2 linked regions of the Puniceicoccus vermicola genome follow. The protein of the gene in region 1 binds, or shares a complex with, the protein of each later gene. Links are inferred from orthologs where the notes say so. Each region holds a gene or a part of one and is shown on either strand. Other genes may lie near its edges.

What was found.
Region 2: the proteins of H5P30_RS03140 (region 1) and H5P30_RS19695 are in contact, whole or in part, in a cryo-EM structure (PDB 6KHJ), measured with the Thermosynechococcus vestitus proteins. The link is inferred for Puniceicoccus vermicola from one-to-one orthologs. Residues at the interface, in WP_126985484.1 of Thermosynechococcus vestitus: Gln8, Lys26, Trp29, Leu30, Pro33, Met34, Met37, Leu38, Leu83, Ile84, Phe85, Lys86, Glu87, Asp88, Val89, Leu90, Pro91, Ala92, Thr100, Ala104, Val107, Ile108, Phe111, Leu112, Tyr114, Ile115, Ile125, Ser126, Leu128, Phe133; in WP_126986108.1 of Thermosynechococcus vestitus: Gly6, Tyr7, Glu8, Tyr9, Phe10, Gly12, Phe13, Leu14, Ile16, Cys17, Ser18, Pro21, Ala24, Leu25, Ala27, Ser28, Leu31, Arg32, Pro33, Ser35, Arg40, Leu41, Thr42, Thr43, Tyr44, Glu45, Ile51, Gly53, Ala54, Trp55.

Annotation. Positions count from the first base shown.
Region 1 is NZ_JACHVA010000036.1:1,686-11,790, reverse strand. What follows is about bases 106-3,068. They hold H5P30_RS03140 (complex I subunit 1/NuoH family protein), read right to left. Parts: upstream 2,155-3,068; coding sequence 1,057-2,154; downstream 106-1,056. Other genes in these bases: H5P30_RS03135 (NADH-quinone oxidoreductase subunit G), read right to left, coding at 2,183-3,068; H5P30_RS03145 (NuoI/complex I 23 kDa subunit family protein), read right to left, coding at 492-1,043; H5P30_RS03150 (NADH-quinone oxidoreductase subunit J family protein), read right to left, coding at 106-375. Outside these bases: more of H5P30_RS03150, read right to left, coding at 1-105; more of H5P30_RS03135, read right to left, coding at 3,069-3,904; NADH-quinone oxidoreductase subunit NuoF, read right to left, coding at 3,950-5,308; H5P30_RS03125 (NADH-quinone oxidoreductase subunit NuoE family protein), read right to left, coding at 5,326-5,844; nuoD (NADH dehydrogenase (quinone) subunit D), read right to left, coding at 5,884-7,122; H5P30_RS03115 (NADH-quinone oxidoreductase subunit C), read right to left, coding at 7,129-7,764; NADH-quinone oxidoreductase subunit NuoB, read right to left, coding at 7,761-8,294; H5P30_RS03105 (hypothetical protein), read right to left, coding at 8,424-9,047; H5P30_RS03100 (YitT family protein), read right to left, coding at 9,134-10,060. UniProt on the Escherichia coli protein: NDH-1 shuttles electrons from NADH, via FMN and iron-sulfur (Fe-S) centers, to quinones in the respiratory chain. The immediate electron acceptor for the enzyme in this species is believed to be ubiquinone.
Region 2 is NZ_JACHVA010000138.1:36,111-45,064, forward strand. The notes cover bases 1-2,764. They hold H5P30_RS19695 (NADH-quinone oxidoreductase subunit A), read left to right. Parts: upstream 1-1,077; coding sequence 1,078-1,452; downstream 1,453-2,764. Other genes in these bases: glmS (glutamine--fructose-6-phosphate transaminase (isomerizing)), read left to right, coding at 1-128; H5P30_RS19690 (DUF3108 domain-containing protein), read right to left, coding at 135-908; H5P30_RS19700 (diadenylate cyclase), read left to right, coding at 1,488-2,764. Also shown: more of H5P30_RS19700, read left to right, coding at 2,765-2,843; rpmG (50S ribosomal protein L33), read left to right, coding at 2,895-3,071; H5P30_RS19710 (permease), read right to left, coding at 3,132-4,082; H5P30_RS19715 (arsenate reductase ArsC), read right to left, coding at 4,262-4,774; H5P30_RS19720 (ArsR/SmtB family transcription factor), read right to left, coding at 4,797-5,165; H5P30_RS19725 (hypothetical protein), read right to left, coding at 5,315-5,551; H5P30_RS19730 (Mrp/NBP35 family ATP-binding protein), read right to left, coding at 5,571-6,662; H5P30_RS19735 (hypothetical protein), read left to right, coding at 6,820-7,923; H5P30_RS19740 (hypothetical protein), read left to right, coding at 8,185-8,400; H5P30_RS19745 (hypothetical protein), read left to right, coding at 8,522-8,954. UniProt on the Escherichia coli protein: NDH-1 shuttles electrons from NADH, via FMN and iron-sulfur (Fe-S) centers, to quinones in the respiratory chain. The immediate electron acceptor for the enzyme in this species is believed to be ubiquinone.

The sequences.
Region 1 (10,105 bases):
TCCGTAGGACTTGGTGCTCAGAGAAAGTTCCATCGGAGCCGCAGCGGAGGGGAAATCCGGGGCTGCCGCAAGGGAAGCAAACGCCTGCCCGGACATACCGTCCGAGCCGAGCAGTGAAATGATCCCGACCACGATCAAGGCCAAGGAAATCCCGCTGGCAAAAGCCGTTACGGTTCGAGGCTTGATCTTCTCCACCTCATCCATGTCGAGCAACATGATGATGAAGAGAAAGAGCACCATGATCGCGCCCGCGTAGACGAGAATCTGGAGAATGGCCAAAAAGAAGGCCTCCAGAAGCACAAAGAGCGCGGCCATCCCCACAAAGGAGACGATCATGAACATGGCGCCGTTGACCGGATTGCGAGCTACGACCATCAAAAAGGCCGGTAGCACCGTCAATACCGCGAAAATAATGAAAAGCACGTCCACGGGAAATCAACCTGTAATAAAGGTGTTAGCGGGAAAAGACAAAAATCGAAAGGATTGCGCCCTCAATGGTGTCCGCCCGCTGCCGCAGCCTCCTCTGCTGCCTTCTTTTTGTCCCACTTGAAATGTTCGTCGGGGAGCGTTCCACCTAGTTCGTAAAGTTTCTTCTTATCGTTCACCATTTCCTCACGCGAGTATCCAGAAAGTGAAAACACGTCCTGAAGAAAAATAGCCTCCTCGGGACAAACCTCTTGGCAGAGCCCGCAATAAATGCAGCGCAGCATGTTGATCTCGAACTCTTCCGGTCCTTTCTCGACGTGCTCATACTCGGAGCCCTCAGGGATTTCGCCCGGGGTGATCCGAATCGCCCGCGGAGGGCAGACAAACTCGCACAGTTGGCAGGAGACACACTTCTCGCGACCGTTGGGGTCTTTGACCAGGGTCGGCACACCTCGATACCCTTTCGGGATCGGGGGACGCTCCTCCGGGTACTGCAAGGTGACTGAGGGCTTGAAGATTTGCGAGATCGTCGTCTTCAAGCCGGACACGATCTGCGGGAGATAGGTTCTCTCCGACAGGCTCAGCGGCTTGCGCTCGATTACTTTGGTTTCAGCCATGGTGAGTCAAAATTTACTGTGTATCGATGATAGCGATAATGATCGCGTTCAAGATGAGGTTGGCGATCGCCAGAGGCAGGAGGATGGTCCAGCCAAGCTTCATCACCTGGTCGTAACGGAACCGGGGGATCGTCCAACGAATCAGAACGAAGAAGACAATCATCGCCACGACCTTTATGATGAACCAGATCGTTGAGAGAACGCCTCCGATCCAGCCATCGGGCCAAGGATTGGCTACGCCGGGAAGGAAATGCCATCCCCCGAGGAACAGCAGGGCGAAAAGAGCGGAACCGATGACGATGTGCGCGTACTCGGCGACGAAAAAGATCCCGAATTTGAAGCAGCCGTACTCCGTGTGAAACCCACCGACGAGGTCAGTCTCCGACTCAGCCATATCAAAAGGCAGGCGATTCGTCTCTGCGAAGATGGCGACGAGGAAAAGGAGCGCACTCAGCGGCTGGACAAAAATGAACCAGATATTCTGCTGATAGCCGACGACCGAGGTCAGACCCAAGCCGCCTTCGACCCCCGGTGCGTTGAGCCAGAGGAACAACGGGAAGATGGAGAGGCCCAGCGAGAGCTCATAGGAGATCATCTGCGCCGAGCTCCGGATGCTGCCGAGGAAGGAATACTTATTGTTCGAGGACCAACCCGCGAGCACGATCCCGTACACCCCTAGCGAAGAGACTGCAAAGATGAAGAGAATCCCAATGTCGAGCGGGGCTAACATGAGCGGATTGACCGCTCCGGTATCCGGATTCGTATACTGCCCAAACGGAATGACCACCATCGTCGTCAACGCCGGCACCAACGCGATGATCGGGGCCATGTAGTAATACACCTTGTTTACGTGCCCCGGAGTGATCTCCTCCTTGAAAAGGAACTTCAACCCGTCAGCCACCGGTTGGAAAATCCCCCATCGCACGAGCATGGGCCCGATCACAGGCAAATATTTGACGAAAAACGGAGAGGCCCGGTTCGGTCCGACTCGGCCCTGCACCCAGCTGGAAACCTTGCGCTCAATGAGCACGGAGTATCCGGCCATGGTCATGACCACCACGATCATCAAGACCGCGTATACAATTTTCAGGAGGACGGATGTGAGTTCCATTGGAATCTGACTGGATTGGCAAAAATGATCAGGAGGCTTCCGAGACGCCGATCGCTTCGCGAGCGAACTCGCGTGCATCGAACTTCAGCGATTTTTTCTCCGGGAATGGAAGATTGGCGAGATTCCCCGCCGAGATGGTTTGCCCATCGTCGGGGATCGAACGGAATTGAATGCCCTGCAACTCTTCGATCTCCGAAGAAAGGGAGTTCCAGGCGTCTTTGACCTGCACGGTCGCTGCCGTTTCCCCTTCGACCAAAGACTTCAGAGAGGCAAAGATTTGCAAATCGGAAAGGAGACCCGCAGGTCCAGGGATAACGGCGTGGAACTTCTGCAGTCGGAACTGCTGATTGATGAAGCTTCCGGAGCGTTCGAAGACCGTCAATGACGGGATCAAGATCGCCGCCAACGCGGTCGATGCACTCTTCTGAGTGGCGACCTGAATGAGCTGCACCTTGGCAATTTGCGCTTCCGTCAAACCGGCGGCCACCAAATCCTCATGCACTGCTAGCACGGTATCCACCGCCCCACTGTCAATTTGCGAAGCAAGATCGCTGAGATCTGCGCTCGGCAGGTCGGACAAGAGCCCAGTCACTAGACTTCCACGGGTGTTGGGAGTGCGGTCAGCCGATTGCAGGAGACCGTCTTCTTCTCCGAGGTGCTGAACGGCGAAAACCTTGGCCTTTTTAGACCGCGCCAACTGGCTCAGGTAATATTGCTCCTCAACCGAAGAGTGCGTGGAGGCCACAATGGCAATCTTCTCCGATGACTTGAGGATCTCGCCTGCCGCGCGAACCGCTTCGGTCGCGGTGGCGTTGGAGCCCTTGACCACGGGCTGACGTAGGCGCCCTTCCGCCTCGACCTGTTGGTAAAGGGCTCGGCCGCTATCGGTCATCCAAGTATCATTGACCGCGTCATTGCGCCGCGGTGTGATTCGGTAAATTTTCCCTTCGCGCTGCCAGACCTCGGTATTGGCCCCGACACTACTCTCGGTGCAGATGCTCTTCACCGACTTCAGGAACCAAACCCGCATCTTAAAACGGAAATCGCGACTGGTAAGCGCTCCCACCGGACAGATGTCCACGGTGTTCAGCGAGTAGTTGCTATCAAGATTCTTCCCGGGGAAACAGGTAAGCGTCGAATAGCTGCCCCGTTCGGTAAATCCGAGAACCGGGTCGTCCGCCACTTCGCTCATGAAGCGGATACAGCGGGAGCAAAGGATGCAGCGCTCATCATCGAGCATGACCCGCGGGCCGAGAACGGTCCGCTTGGGCTTCACGTTCTTTTCTTCGATAAAGCGCGAGTAGCCCCGACCGTAATCCGTGGCAAATTCTTGCAGACGACACTCCCCTGCTTGGTCGCAGATCGGGCAATCGAGGGGGTGATTGACGAGGAGGAACTCCATGACACCGTTGCGGCAATCTTTGACCAGATCCGTGTCGGTCTTGATATGGAGTCCGGGAGAGACCTTCGAGTTACAAGCGATCGCGGGCTTGGGCATCCAGCCGATCTTCTGCTTGCCGTCGTCATCCATCACGGGCTCACCCGTTCCGCGGTCACGCATTGGCATCCCCATCTCCACCAAGCACATCCGGCAATTTCCAGAAATGCTCAACTTCGGGTGGTAGCAGTAGTGAGGGATCTCCTTACCGGCGATCTCGGCGGCCTCAATCATGGTGATCCCGGTGGGCACCTCGACATCCTTACCGTCGATATTTACGGTGACCTTCTCTGTCTGACCTTTCTCGCTCATTTCGTCCTATCTGTAATCGTGTCCTTCGCTCCGTTCCAGACCGGGTCAGGCAACTGCCGCCGTCTTGGAATCTTTCGCTTTTCGTTCCGCCGCCTGTTTCCGGGCGTAATCGATAAATTCATCACGGAACTTCAGAATAAAGCTTTGCACCGGCCATGCCGTCGCTTCCCCGTGAGCACAAATTGTGCGGCCTTCAATCTGATCCGCAATGGATTTGAGAAGATCCGCGTCTTCCTCGCGCGCCTCGCCAGCGACCATGCGGGCGGTGACTTTCTTCAACCAGAGGGAACCCTCGCGGCAAGGAGTGCACTGACCACAGCTCTCGTGGGCATAAAAGGCATTAATATTTGCCAGGGCGGCAACGATGTCCGTCGAATCGTCCATGACGATGATCGCTCCGGATCCCGACATGGTGCCCGCGGCCATCGGTCCGTCGAAATCGAGAGGGATGTCTTCGACCCCCCAGTCAAATTCGGTGCCGTCTTTCAGTTTCCCTTGAAAACGTTCATCGGCGCGTAAGACCTTCGAGGAGGATCCTCCGGGGATGATCGCCTTCAGCTTGCGGCCAGGTCTCATCCCTCCGCACACCTCGTTGATCAACTCACCGTAAGTCATAGCCCCGCACTCCACTTCGTAGTAGCCGGGCTTCTGCACGTGGCCGGAGACCGACCAGATTCGGGTGCCAGTGTTGCCGGGTTTACCCAGCTTCGCGTACTCTTTGCCCCCGCGTTCAATGACGTGCTTTACGTGACAGAGAGTCTCGACGTTGTTCACGATCGTCGGGCACATGTAGAGTCCGAGAACCGCTGGGAAATACGGAGGCTTGATGCGCGGATAAGGACGCTTGCCTTCGATCGATTCGATGAGTCCCGTTTCTTCCCCACAGATGTAAGCTCCGGCTCCGCGGTGAACGATCAGATCACAGGAATAACCGGATCCGAGAATGTCGTCGCCGAGGAAGTTCTTGGCACGAGCCTCTTCGATCGCTTCCTCGAGAATGCGGGCGCCGTCATACATTTCCCCGCGGATGTAGATAAAGGAGAGAGCCGTCTGCGTTCCGTAGGCGGCGATCATCATTCCCTCAATCAGCTGATGCGGGTCCTTGTAGATGAGCTGGCGATCCTTGAAGGTTCCCGGCTCGGATTCGTCGGCGTTGCAGACGAGGTAAATCGGCTTGCCCGACTTCCGGTCGAGGAACTTCCACTTCATCCCCGCGGGGAATCCAGCTCCTCCACGGCCACGAACACCGGAATCCATGACCTCGGAGCAAATTTCCTCCGGCTTCATGCCAACGGCCTTTTTCAAGGCCTCGTAGCCACCCTTCGAAATGTAGGAATCAATGTCCCGACCGTAACCGGGTTGATCCACATTCTTTAACAAAATTCTATTTTCGCCTGCTGCCATATCCAGTTCTCCAGGTTTCAGGAGCCCCCCTTTGCGTTGGACCGGATCTCCTCGATCAGTTCGTCGGCCCGCTCCTCGGTCACATTCTCGTGGAGAACTTCATCGATCTGCACAACCGGAGCGGTTCCACAGCTGGCGATGCACTCCACGTATTCCACTGTAACTTCGCCGTCTTCCGAGACCTCGTTTAGCTCCACGCCAAAGGCATCCTTGAATTTCTCACAAACCTTGGCTCCCCCGTTGAGCGCACAGGAAAGGGTTCGGCACACTTTGACGTGGCGTCGCCCAATCGGCTTCTGGCGGAACATCGGATAGAATGTGACGAGCTCCAGAACTTTGATCGGCTCGATTCCCAAACGTTCCGCAATCCACTCAATGGCTTGCTCAGAGATGTATCCCTTCTCGTCCTGAATCAGGTGGAGAAGAGGCAAGGTCGCGCTCCGTGCGGAGGGATAGCGCGGGACAATCTTGTCGATCTTCGCGATGATCTCCTTGGGGAGCGCGAAGGGTTCCGCAATTTCAGTCGGTTGGCTCATGAATCGTTTTGGAATTCGGTTGCAAATATTCGGCGACAATTATCGGTCACAGTCCCCCATCACGAAATCCAGACTCCCGAGGACCACCGTGATGTCAGTCAGGTAGAGTCCCGGGCAGATTTTCGGGAGGATACTCAAATTACAGAAGCTGGGGGAGCGGATCTTCAAGCGATACGGCACCCCGCCCCCTTTGGAGACGACGAAGAACCCGAGAATCCCCTTTGGATTCTCCGCTTCGAAATAGACTTCCCCCTCCGGCATGCGGGGGCCTTCCGTCACGATCATGAAGTTTTGAATCAACTCCTCCATGCTCGTCAGGACCTTGCCCTTCGGCGGCTTATAAATCTTTTTCGCATCTTCGGCGTACCAAGCCCCGTCCGGGAAGCTCTTGATCACCTGACGAATGATCCGGATGCTCTGGCGAATCTCCTCGGCCCGGATCAGGTAGCGATCGTAGCAGTCTCCGGTGGTGCCAACGGGAACATCGAACTCATATTGATCGTAGCCCAGATAGGGACGATCCTTACGGAGATCGAGATCGACGCCGGTTGCACGAAGATTCGGCCCGGTGATCCCGTACGCCAGGGCGTCTTCCTGAGAAATCACCCCGACCCCTTCGGTCCGGTCCATAAAGATACGGTTCCGGGTCAACAGGTTGGTGGTTTCCTCGAGGATCGGGAGGTGCTGGTCGCAGAAGTCCGACACACGCTTCAGCCAGCCCTCGGGAATGTCGCGGGCAACGCCACCAATCCGGGTGTAGGAGGTGGTGAAACGGGCTCCGGTTAATTCCTCGAAAAGGGTATAGAGCTTTTCACGCTCGGTAAAGGTGTACATGAACGGAGTCCATGCTCCGGCATCCATCCCGTAAACCCCGACCCCAAGGAGGTGAGAAGAAATCCGGGCCAGCTCCGTCACCAAAAGACGAATGGCCGCACAGCGCGGGGGCACTTCCAGTCCGGCGAGCTTCTCCACCGCCATGGCATACGTTACGTTATTGGCGAGCGGCGCGATATAATCCAGCCGGTCCGTATAAGGAACGAACTGGTTGTAGGTCATGTTCTCGGCGATCTTCTCATCCCCACGGTGCAAATAGCCAATCACCGGCTCGCACTTGGTGATCAAATCACCATCGAGCTCCATCAGAAGGCGCAAAACCCCGTGTGTTGTCGGGTGAGAAGGCCCCACATTGAGGGCCATATCTTCGCCCTGGAGCTCATCCTGATAGGCGCTCGCACGCGCCCCCATGTCCCCAATCGAAATTTCTTTGGTCTTAGCCATAGTCGCTTACTTGTCCTCTCCCCCGTCTTCAAGAGAAGTTTTCTTCTGCCATTCGGTCCAGCTCTGATCCTTCGCCCGAGGTTCGGCCTTGCTCATCGGAGCCCCACTCTTACTGACGAAAGGCCCGCCCATCATCGGAGCCGGCAATACCTTCGCCTTCGTTTCCTCGCCGATTTCAGAATCCGGAAGTTCGGTCTCAATCCCCGCCAAAGGAAACTCTTTCCGCAGCGGATAATAGGGATACTCGTCCCACATCAAAATTCGGCGGAGATCGGGGTGCCCTTCAAAACGGATCCCGAACATATCAAAGGTCTCCCGCTCGTGCCAATTCGCACCGGGGAATAAGGCGACAATCGAGGCGACCGATGGATTTTCGTCGTCGACACAGTTCGTGACCACTCGGATGTAACGCGCTTCCTTCACGGAATAGAGGTGATAGACCACCGAGAATCGCGGAGATTCCTCTTCACTCCAGTCGATCGCAGTCACATCGCTGAGGAGATTGTACTCAAACTCGTCGCGCAGGCACTCGATCAACGGCAAAATCAGGTCCGCTGGACACTGGACCGCTGGGTGATCACTGGATTTCCGAGGTTCCAGCCCCTCAAAACGAGGCTGCAAACTTTCGATCAATGCGTTCATGCCCAAACCCTTTTCTCTTCGGCCTCTTTCCCGAGACTCTTGAACGAAGGCTCCTTCTCGATCTTCTTCTGAAGCTTCATCATTGCATCGAGGAGCGCTTCCGGCCGCGGAGGACATCCACTCACGTAGACGTCCACTGGAACGATACGGTCCACTCCCTGCAGGGTGGCATAGGAACGATACATACCCCCACTCGAAGCACAGGCCCCCATGGCAACGACCCACTTCGGATCCGCCATCTGGTCATAGATCCGGCGAACCACTGGAGCCATCTTATACGTAACCGTCCCGGCTACAATCATACAATCGGACTGCCGCGGAGAGAAGCGCATGACCTCCATCCCAAACCGGCTAATGTCAAACCGCGATGCGGCTACCCCCATCAGCTCGATCGCACAACAGGCGAGCCCCATCGGCATTGGCCAAACGGAATTCTTCCGGACCCAATTGATTACGGCGTCGACCTTGGTGACAATCACGTCACCCTCGACCTTAGAGTTATATCCTACTTGGCTGCTTTTCGTCTCCATATCTGGCTCACCTGCATTCAAAACGAAGATTCGAGGAATAAAAGGAAATTCCTGTTAAATTACTTCCCCAAACCCTTGGGCGATCAAAATTTAACGCAAGCCCCGACCTCATTTTCAATGAATTCGTCATTAAGCACTTTCCTCTCCAAAAATTGCGCCCCAGTCGACTTCATCCGATTTTTCCTCGGAGGTGGGAGAAAACTTTCCCGTTTCGACCAAAAACTCGATAAACTCACGATCCGAAGAAACTAGCCGATCCAAGGGCAAAACAAACTGACGCTCATCCTTCGACCGGACGATTTTCACGCTATCATCGGTAACATCCACGAGCTTAGCTTCAACCACTCGGCCCTCCAGATCCGTAAAAGTAACAATCTCGCGACTCGCCCTCGCCTCAAACCATTCACGCTTCGCCGGAGGCCACTTGGAATCCAGCGGGCTTTCCGTCATCTCGTCCTCCACGACCTCGGAAGAACTCTGATCCTCTGCGAAATTCTCTTCGCCGGAAGTGTCTTCCAGGGCGGCGACCAAGGCCTTCGCGGGCTCCTGACCGGACTCCAACGCTTCCAGCCGACTCTGCAACGCCCGAACCTCACTCGACAGCTCGGCCGTTAGCGAAGAATTCGTCGATTCATTCGCTGCGAAACGCACGCCAAACCAGCCCCCGAGAGCACTGACCATAAAGACGAGCAATAAAAGTCCCACCAATCGCATCAAGTTCCTGTTGATGACGAAATCTTCCGAGAAGGACAATCCTCAATCGGCCCGAGACCCTCAGAATATTCGCAAACGAGTCTCAATAAGGCCCAAGACCCCTCATCTGCTCCGATATGATCAGCTCATCGAATCGGCGAGATGAAATATCGTCGGGAGGTGCCTTCAATATCATTATGATAAAGGAACCCCTTCGGATCCGCATCTTCGATCGCGTCCTTGATCCCGGGCAACTCCTCGTGGGTCACGATTGTCCGAACCAACCAAAAGGGGTCCTGGCTATGGCCACCGAAAACAGGTTGGTAAGTGTAAGTCCGATGCGGAAAAGTCTTCTTGATCGCCTCTCCCACCGTTTCCCTCTCCTTCGTGATCATCGAGAGCATGGTCAGCTTGAACTTCTTGTAGAGGTTATTCAGGGTCTCCGCGGAGATAAAGATATAGATACAGGTATACATCAGGGTATTCACCACGGGCTCAAACTCCCCGCTCTTCAGGAAAGCCATGACCAGCCCGAAACCCGTTGAAATAATTGCGGCAAAAATTGCGATAAACCCAACCGGCTTCAGATACTTCATCGCAAAATAAGCCCCGAGGATGTCCTCGTCCCCCGTCGATCCGCGATTGGTAAACGCCAGTGCCTTGGCGACCCCGGAAAGCAGCCCCCCAAAAATCACCAGAATGATCCGTTCGTTCTGCGGCTCAGGATCAGCCACCCTCAACTCCGGTAAAACGGTGAGCAAACCGACCACCGTGCCCACCACCAAAAGCGAACGCAGGGCAAACATCCGGCCCACCGCGAAGAACGCAAAAACAATCAAGATGAACTGAAAGACGAAATAAAGCCCCGTAAACAGCGCCTCACTCTCATAATAGTAGGACAAAGCGGCCGCGATCCCCTCCGTCCCCGTCAAGACCACCTTAGATGGAAGAACAAAGTACTTCAACGCGATCGCGTAAAGAGACCCGGCCAAGACCACGAGAAGATACTCACGCACCCCCCGGCCCAGACCAAGACACTCCGCGAAAACTTCAGATCTGTTTTCCGACTCCATAAAGTATTTCTAATCCTAATAGCCTCGATTCAAAACTTTTTCAGC
Region 2 (8,954 bases), on another replicon or contig:
TCGACGACCCGGCTCTGCCGATCATCATGAGCATCCCCCTCCAGCTCCTCAGCTATCACATCGCCGTGGCGCGGGGATGCGATGTCGACAAACCTCGTAACCTGGCGAAGTCGGTCACCGTAGAGTAAGGCCGATCAATCCAGCTCTTCCGGAGTGCGCCACTCGATCTTGGTCAGCTCCGCCCAGAAACTACCGACGGTTACCTCACCCTGGACCTGAACCGGATAGTTGAGGCGGTCGGAGGTAAACCAAAGGTTCACCTCTGAGTCGCTGCTTTTCTCAAAGACGCCCCCGAGCTCTCCGGTTTGCGGCTGGATCTTGAACGTATTGAAGTGCCCAGCCTCCACTTTGATCTTCTCCTCGTTATTGATCGGAAGTGAAATCGCCACCGCTTTCTTCCCATCGGTGACCGCAAAAGTGTAGGTGCTTCCTTTCACAGGCGGGATGCTGCGAAAATAATAGACCGCGCCGACGGGGTCGAGCACAGGCCCCTCAGGGAGGGCAACTGGTTCCTTTTTCTTCCCATGATTGGCGTAGGTGGCCTCCATCTTGTCCCAGTCAAAGGTCACCTCAATGTCTCGTTTGGTCTTTCCCTCCCGTTTCTTCTCCTTATAATATAGGGTTCGGGTGAGATCCTCGGAGACCCACGTATCGATTCGAGTTCTCACCTTGAAAAATTTATCGGCAAAGCTGTTGGTGCGGACGTGAAACGAAAAGTGCCAAGCGGGCTCACCCTGATACTCTTCGAGATCGTGGACCTGAAGACGGGCATAGCCCACTTGAAAAACACTCCATTTCAGATCATAGCGCAACGCTTCGCCCGGCCTAAAATTAGGCTCCAGCGCGGAGGATTGAGAGATCCCAAGGCACAACACCCCGAGGAAAAGGTAGAGAAGGCGGAGTTTCATTGGTCTACGATCATGGAGCGAAGACTGCGAACCGCAAACACTTCCGGCAAATCCATTCAGGGCTCCCTCCGGCGACTCCCGAAAAAATCAGGAGATCTCGAGGCTCTTCGCCTTAGAAAATTAAGCTTTACACTTGTTCCGAGCCAAAAACCCACGTATTCAAAACAACATGGCAATCTCTGACTTTCTTCCGGTTTTGATCCAGGTATGTCTCGCTGTTGTGATTGGAGCGGTGATCATCCTGGCCAGCGTCGTTGTCGGTCAACGCGGCAGAAAGAACAAGATCAAGGACACGGCCTACGAATGCGGGGTGCCGCCCGCCGGAAAATCGCGGACTCGATACGCGGTCAAATTCTATGTCACGGCGATGCTTTTTATCCTCTTCGATATCGAAGTGGTCTTCCTCATCCCATGGCTTCTCAGCTATCGCGAGTTTCTCGTGAACAGCATCCCGATCGTCGCCCCTATGGCCGTATTTTTTGGAATCTTCATCCTCGGCCTCGTTTACGAGTTGAAGAAAGGTGCCATCGAATGGGAGCGCTAAGGTAGAATTATTGCTAGCGACCTGCCCCCTCTTACATGCATCTTGAGCGCTTCATCACCAAATCACGCATCGTTGAGATAACGAGCAAGGACCTCCTGGGTGCGCTAGAAGAACTGCTCAGCGTTTGCGACGTCGAAGAGCTCGAGCAATACGGCAAAAAGAAACTTCTCAAAGAACTGCTCGACCGCGAGCACACGATCACGACCAACCTCGGCAACGGAGTGGCTCTCCCCCACGTCCGCGTTCCGATGAAGCGTCGTTACATCATGGCCATAGGCCGCTGCCCGGAAGGCCTGACCTACGACGGGTCGGATGACTACCGCGACGTAAAGCTGGTCCTTCTCCTCCTCGCCTCCGAAAACGCCCGGAACTATCTCAACGCCTTGGCCGCCATCGCCGGAGTGTTCCAAGACAAGCGGGTCGTCGAGCGGCTAATGATGCCGGGCACGCTGAACGATTTCCGCACGGACATTAAGGCCACGCTGGGTGGAGATCCGCAGATGCCCCGCCAGAAGCCGACCCGAATCAATCGACTCATCCTCCGGGAGGCGGAAAAAATCGCCATGAGCGCGCGCTGCCGGTCAGTTCTTATTTTTGGCGACACCTTTGCCGGAGGAGTTGAGCTCACGCGTAGTTTCAAAGATCTGAAGACGATCCTCGTCACCCAAGCGGGGGCCGAAACGGTCGAGGACGGCGGGAAAGTCACCGAGTTTCTCCCGATTCGATCGTTTTCCCACCACCGGATGTCGCAGCTGCGATCGGCGATCCTCATCGGCCTGACCCGGGGAATTTTTGAACCGGACGAACTCATTTGCTGCGTCGGCGGGCTACCTCAAAGCAATCGCTTTGATTCGATCCTCGTCGTCGATGTGGCTCGGGAATTCCAGACCCTCTTCTCGGATAAAAGCCATACATTGCCGCCCTCTCTTCGCCCTGAGGTCATGGAGCGGGTACTTGCCATTGCCATGGAGCTCGGGTTGGAAGGCCGCGAAGGCAAGAAAGTGGGCTGCCTCTTCGTCCTCGGCGACACTCAAAAGGTCTTGGAATACTCGAAGCCTCTCGTCCTCAACCCGTTTTACGGATATCGCGAGGAAGACCGCAACGTGCTGAATCCCTTCATGGACGAAACGGTGAAAGAATTTTCCTCGATCGACGGAGCCTTTATTATCCGGGGCAACGGTGTCATCGAAGCCGCCGGCACCCTCCTCCGCGCGCCCGAATATCCCGACCTCCCAGGAGGCCTTGGAGCGCGCCACGCTGCCGCCGCAGCGATCACGAAGAGCACCCGCAGCCTGGCCATCGTCGTCTCGGAAAGCACCGGCCAAGTTACCCTTTTCTCACACGGAGACATGGTTTCTCTTCTCGGCCACCCAGTTGGTGGTAATTTTTGATTGCAGAGAGGTCCGAAAGGCCTTTTTGTCAGCGGTTTTCCTATTTTCATCATGCCACGCGATACAATCATTCTAGAGTGCACTGAGGCCCGCAAAGAAAACCAGCGTCCCTCACGCTACATGTCCACCCGCAACAAGAAGGTTCAGACCGAGCGGGTCGAGAAAAAGAAGTACAACCCGTACTTGAAGCGCCACACAGTTCATAAGGAACTGAAGAGCGCCAAGTAAGGTAGGCTTCCCTTTTTCCCGAACGACTTATCGAGGCGACGTCCAGTCGCCTCCTCCCTCCTAGAGAAATCTAGCGAGGGCGTTCAACAGGTAACCTGTTGCCATAATTGCACCTGCCGTGATCGCGAAAAACAACGCGATTAACGGCAGTTTCATTGTGCGCCGAAGCATCACGGCCTCGGGTAGACTGAGGGCTGACATGGCCATCATAAAGGAAAGCGCCGTCCCAATGGGAATGCCCTTTTCAAACAAGACTACGGCGACAGGAACAATGGCGGCACAACTGCCGTAGAGCGGCACCCCCAGGAAAGTCGCGATTGGCACCGAAAAGACTCCCGTCATCTCCATCCAGCGATGGATCGTCTCTTGGGGCACGTAGTTGTGGAGAAAAGAGCCAATCGCAACTCCGACAAGCACCCAGATCCAGATCGCCCGGATCACACCAACGACCTCGCCGACCGCAAAGCGGATGCGTTCGCGAAAATTCTCCGGACCGCGACTCTCGGGAACCGACGATTCGGCGAACTCATCCTCAAGATGTTTCTCCATCTTTAATTTCCCGAGAACAAATCCAGCAACGACGCCAATCAACAGCCCGCTCCCCACATAAACCAGGGTGATGGGAATCCCGAAGTCGGCAGCCATGAGCACAACGAGATACTCATTAATAATCGGTGAAGTGATGAGAAAGGAGAAACAAATCCCCAACGGCACCCCGGCGCGGAGAAAACCGATAAAAATCGGGATCGAGGAACAGGAGCAGAACGGAGTCACCGCGCCAAAAACCGCCGCGATGACGTTCCCCCAAACCCCTCCGCGGCCCATCCACTCCCGAAGCTTCCGCTCCGGGAGAAAGGTGCGCAGTACGCCGATGATGAAGATCATCCCCGCCAACAGCAGGAAGATCTTCATCGAATCATAGACGAAGAACTGAACCGCCCCGCCGAAGCGGGTGTTGGGATCTATTCCGAGAAGACCGTAAACGAGCCAATCCGCGGCATTCAGCAACATTTACCGCCCTTGCCCCCGTCTTTTTCGGAACCACAGCAGCATTCGCTCTTTTCAGCCTTCTCCTTCAGAGAGGAATCTAGCTTCGCCATTAGGCGTCGGAAAAGCCCCGGCTTTGGCGATTCACAGTTGGATGACTTCGCATCTTTCTTTTCAGCACTCATTCTTTGATTTGGTTTTTCTTAGATACTTTGGGTTTGAGAAGGACAAGGTTGCTCCGCCAACGTCATTTCCCCGATTTTGCGGGTCTCCTCCTCAATCGAAGCCCGGAGTTGGTCGAGCTTACTCAGGGGCAGGTTGAGAAAGAGATCGATTCGGCGGGCGATCTCGGTCGCCACTGCGATGAACACGGACTCCGAATTCGATTCAGCCGGATCCGGCGAGCCCCAGTGAGCAAGGATGGGCTGCCCCGGCCAAACAGGGCAGCTCTCCCGAGCGTTATCACACACAGTGATGACAAAGTCGAACTGGACGTTCTTGAATTCATCCAACGACTTGCTCCGCGCATCCGAAGCGTCGATTAGGAACCGCTCTCTCAGCACCTTCAGGGTCAACGGATGAGGACCATCCTTGGGAGCTGCACCCGCACTGTAGGTTTCAAAACGGGAAGATGCCTTTTTCCGAAGGATATACTCCCCCATGATGCTGCGCGCACTATTCCCCGTGCAGAGAAAGAGAATCTTTAACTTTTCCATGATTTTTCGTTTTTGAGAGAACTTATTCAGAACAACTGGCGCAGCAGGCAGAAACCACGCCCTCATCGCTCCTCGCCAATACCTCTTTGCGCTTTCGAAGATCTTCGGCAAACCGCAGATCCTCGGGGCCACAATCCTGAAGACACCGTAGATTCTCCTCCACCAGCGGATTCGTCGGAGTCGCAATGCGATAAATCCTCCACTGAGCAACTCTCTCCACCTCCAGCATCCCCAGCTTCTTCATATACTGCAGCTGCTTCGACATCTTTACCTGATCGGCTTCGAGAATCTCCATGAGGTGGCAAACGCAGAGCGGCCCCTCCCGCAACAAATTCAGGATACGCAGCCGCTGCACATCACATAGACACTTATAGACACGAACGACATCCATTCACGCAATATTCCACCTATAGAATATTCTGTCAATAGAATATAGTAAACTACAGATTAAAACCGAGAAAGAACGACTGCCTACGCAGGATCGCATTTAAAATCCGCGGGCACAAAAAAAGGCCTCACCTACCGAAGCCTACCTACGAATTACTTTAATGAATTGCTCTTCGTCTCGCGACGAGCCGAGCGCCACTGTTCGCGATGCTTGCGAATCCAATCGAGCAGCGCTTTCTCAAACCCAATATCAGTGCCCTGCTTCTCGGACTCGATCCATTTATGGCGCAAGATCTCTTCCCTCTCAGCGAGGAATTCTTTATAGAGACTTGATTGCCCAGCGAAGTCGGCCACGGGTTTTTTCTCTGAGGATTTTTTCGGCGATCTCATTACCACCTATACAGAAAGGCTAATTCGATTGATCATTCTTTGTCAATTTGAACTTATCCCAAATCTTCTGAGCGATTTGGCGGAACACTTGGGAACATTCGAGATCAGGATCACTGACGACAATGGGCACGCCATGATCACAGCCTTCCCGAATCCGGGGATCGAGTGGAACTTGGCCCAGTAAATCGGTTTGGAGAAATTCAGCGGTACGAGCCCCGCCCCCTTCGCCGAAGAGATATTGACGATCTCCCGACTTTTCATCCAGCAGGTAGCTCATGTTCTCGGCAACTCCCACCAGCGGGACACTGACCTTATCAAACATCATCGCCCCTCGACGGGCGACATTAACCGCGGCCAACTGGGGAGTCGTAACGACGACAGCACCTTCAAGCGGCACGGTCTGGACGAGCGAGAGCTGGGCATCTCCGGTTCCCGGCGGCAAATCGATAAAAAGGATCTCGAGCTCCCCCCAATCCACATTGCTGGCGAACTGCTGAATCGTCTTCATCACCATCGGTCCACGCCAGATGACGGGAATATCCTCTTCGACGAGAAAACCCATAGACATGACCCGAACCCCAAAATTTTCCAACGGCTGGATCATCCCGTCCACCACTTCCGGGCGACGGTTGACCCCCATCATCAACGGAATGGAGGGGCCGTAAATATCGCAATCCATGATTCCGACCGATGAGGGCTTGCCCTCTTCCCGCAAGATGCGGTCCATTGCGCAAGCGAGGTTCGCGGTAAACGTCGATTTACCGACTCCGCCCTTGCCGCTGGCGACAGCAATAGCAATCCGCACTTTTTGCATCGGACTTTCCTCAGGGGCAGACTGCTCTTCCTCCTGCGGATTTTTCTTCGACTTCACAGCGACCATCACCTCGGCTTTTGTGACGCCATCGATCGCAGAAATCGCCGCTTCCGCTTCTTTCTTCAGCGCTGGGGCTACCGCCGGATCTGAACTGGTCAGAGCAAGGGATACGGAAACATCCCCGCCAGAGACCTCGACGGCTTTCACAATACCAAAGGAAACGATATCTCTGGTGAACCCTGGATAGGGCACCTTTGACAACGCGCTGCGAACCATTTCTTCCGTAACTGCTGACACAGCCTCCTTTCAACAGAATCGTAACCTTGATTGCAAAGGGAAACGAAGCGTTCCCGAAAGAATTCAATATTTGGAGACATCCGACCGCCCCATCCCCGCTATGAAAGAGGGAATAAATCCTCGCCTTTACGCTCTCCATTTATAGTAACCGATTTTTATGAAAACACCGAAACCCAATCTCCTCTTCCTTCTTCCGGCAATACTCACCCTATTACTAAGTGGGTGCGCCACGATCTCTCCATCGACTTACCGGGGGACTGCGAACGGATACAATGTCGCCATGCAAAAGGTAGGCGAGGAGCAGTTGCTCCTCAACATCGTCCGCCTCCGCTACCGCGACGCTCCATACTTTTTCGAAGCCTCTTCCATTACCTCCCAACTTGATCTGAACAGCAGCCTCGGGGTGGCTGGCACCTTTCCTCTCTCGGGCAGCGCCCCGGATGCACTTTCCGGGAACACTGGCATCAGCTTTGCGGAACGCCCGACCATTTCCTATACACCTCTCCAGGGAGATGATTTTTTCAACCGTCTTCTCGGCCGGATTACTTTTGAAGACATTTCTCTCCTGACAAATTCCGGTTGGAGTATGGACACCGTTTCCCGCATGGTCATTCAACGCACCAATGGCATGAACAATGCGATGGGTGCCTCAGGTCCGACGCCGGAGATTCTGCCCCAGTTCAAGGAATTCCGTGAGGTGGCCGATACGCTCTTTCAGCTCCAACGACACAACGCGATTCAAATGGGGGAAGTGCAGTCCGAGAACGGTTACGAACCCGTTATTTTTCTTCCCGCCCCAGGCAGCAATGAAGATGCCGATCGTTTGCGCGAACTCCTCTCGCTCGATCCGGAACTCGACGTCTACCGGGTCAGACCGGGTGCAGCGGCAGTCCCGAGTTCCAATGGGGACTTGATCGAGATCAACACCCGCTCTCTTCTCGGGGTTCTCTTCTTCCTTTCCCAGGGCGTCAACGTACCCGAAAAGGATGTTGAATCCGGCAAAGTCACGAAGACTCTTTACGACGATGGGACCGTCTTCGATTGGAATGAGCCGCTGGACGGCCTCTTCCGTGTCGAAAGCTCCAACAGTGAGCCCGACAACGCATCCACCGCGGTGCGCTACCGGGGGACTTGGTTCTACATCAAGGATGATGACCTTCTGAGTAAGGCCACCTTTATGCTTCTATCGCAAATGTTCGCGCTCCGCACTGGCGATGCCCAAGGTCAGACTCCGGTTTTGACGATTCCCGTGGCGAACTAGTCGTTCGATCGATCCTTTTCGATTCCGAGAGGGGAAGTGCTCTGGCACTTCCCCTCTTTTGTTTCGGTTTCTTCCGCCGCAGACAGAATCTACGCGCACCACGATCAAAAATCGAGCCGGCTCAGATACGGTCCAGATGGGCTGAACCATCTGGAACCTCATGCCCCATTCCTCAAAAAGGGATCACTCAGCCTGATGAGGATTTACGCGAGGAGAACCGGGCGAAGGGTTAAATACCGAATTTAGGAAGTTTTGATAGTTATGGCGGGATGGGAAATGAGTCTGAGCGAGGCGGCCCAATTGGAGGCGGGTCTGCGACCCGTGCCATTTGGGCTAACGCTGCTCAGGCTCATTTCCCGCCCGTCCCAGGGGGATGCCCCAGAATCGAAGGTCGCGGCGTTGCAGGGATCGGAGCGTATCTCGATACGAATCCGATCCCTGCGCCTTGCGCTGCTTCGATTCTACGCTGCACCATAAGGATCAAAACTTACTAAATTCGGTATAAGATCAGGCAGGTTTGAGACTTCCCGAACTTCGCTTTGTCCCCGCAAGCAAACGGTTGCCTTTCGCCGCCGATCCTCACAGGATTTTGATTCGAATGGTTCGGACAAGTAAGAATAAAGAAGCTACCCTCACTGGCGTCCTTATCGGAGCCGCCGCCGCCGCAATCCTCGGAGTCATCCTCGGCTTCACCTACGAGGTCCGCAGAACTCCCGATTTAGTCCGCTCCCGCTCAGCCTTAGAAAGCGAAAAGGATCCTCTCACAGAGAGATTCCGCTTCGGCAGCACGAGCTCCTCGGGAGGGTGGCAGCAACTCATGCAATCCGCCCAGAATAGTTTGACGAGCAACCAAAGTATCAGGCTACGCGAGGGGGAGCTCAACCAGATCGCCAGCCAATATTTAAATTTCACATTGGGAAAGCAACAATCCCAGCAGAACGAGACACCTTCCTACGCCCTGCTGCCCGACACTCCCAACTTCGCCATCTCGGACAGCGACCTCCAAATGATCATCCCCTTTGAGGTGCTTT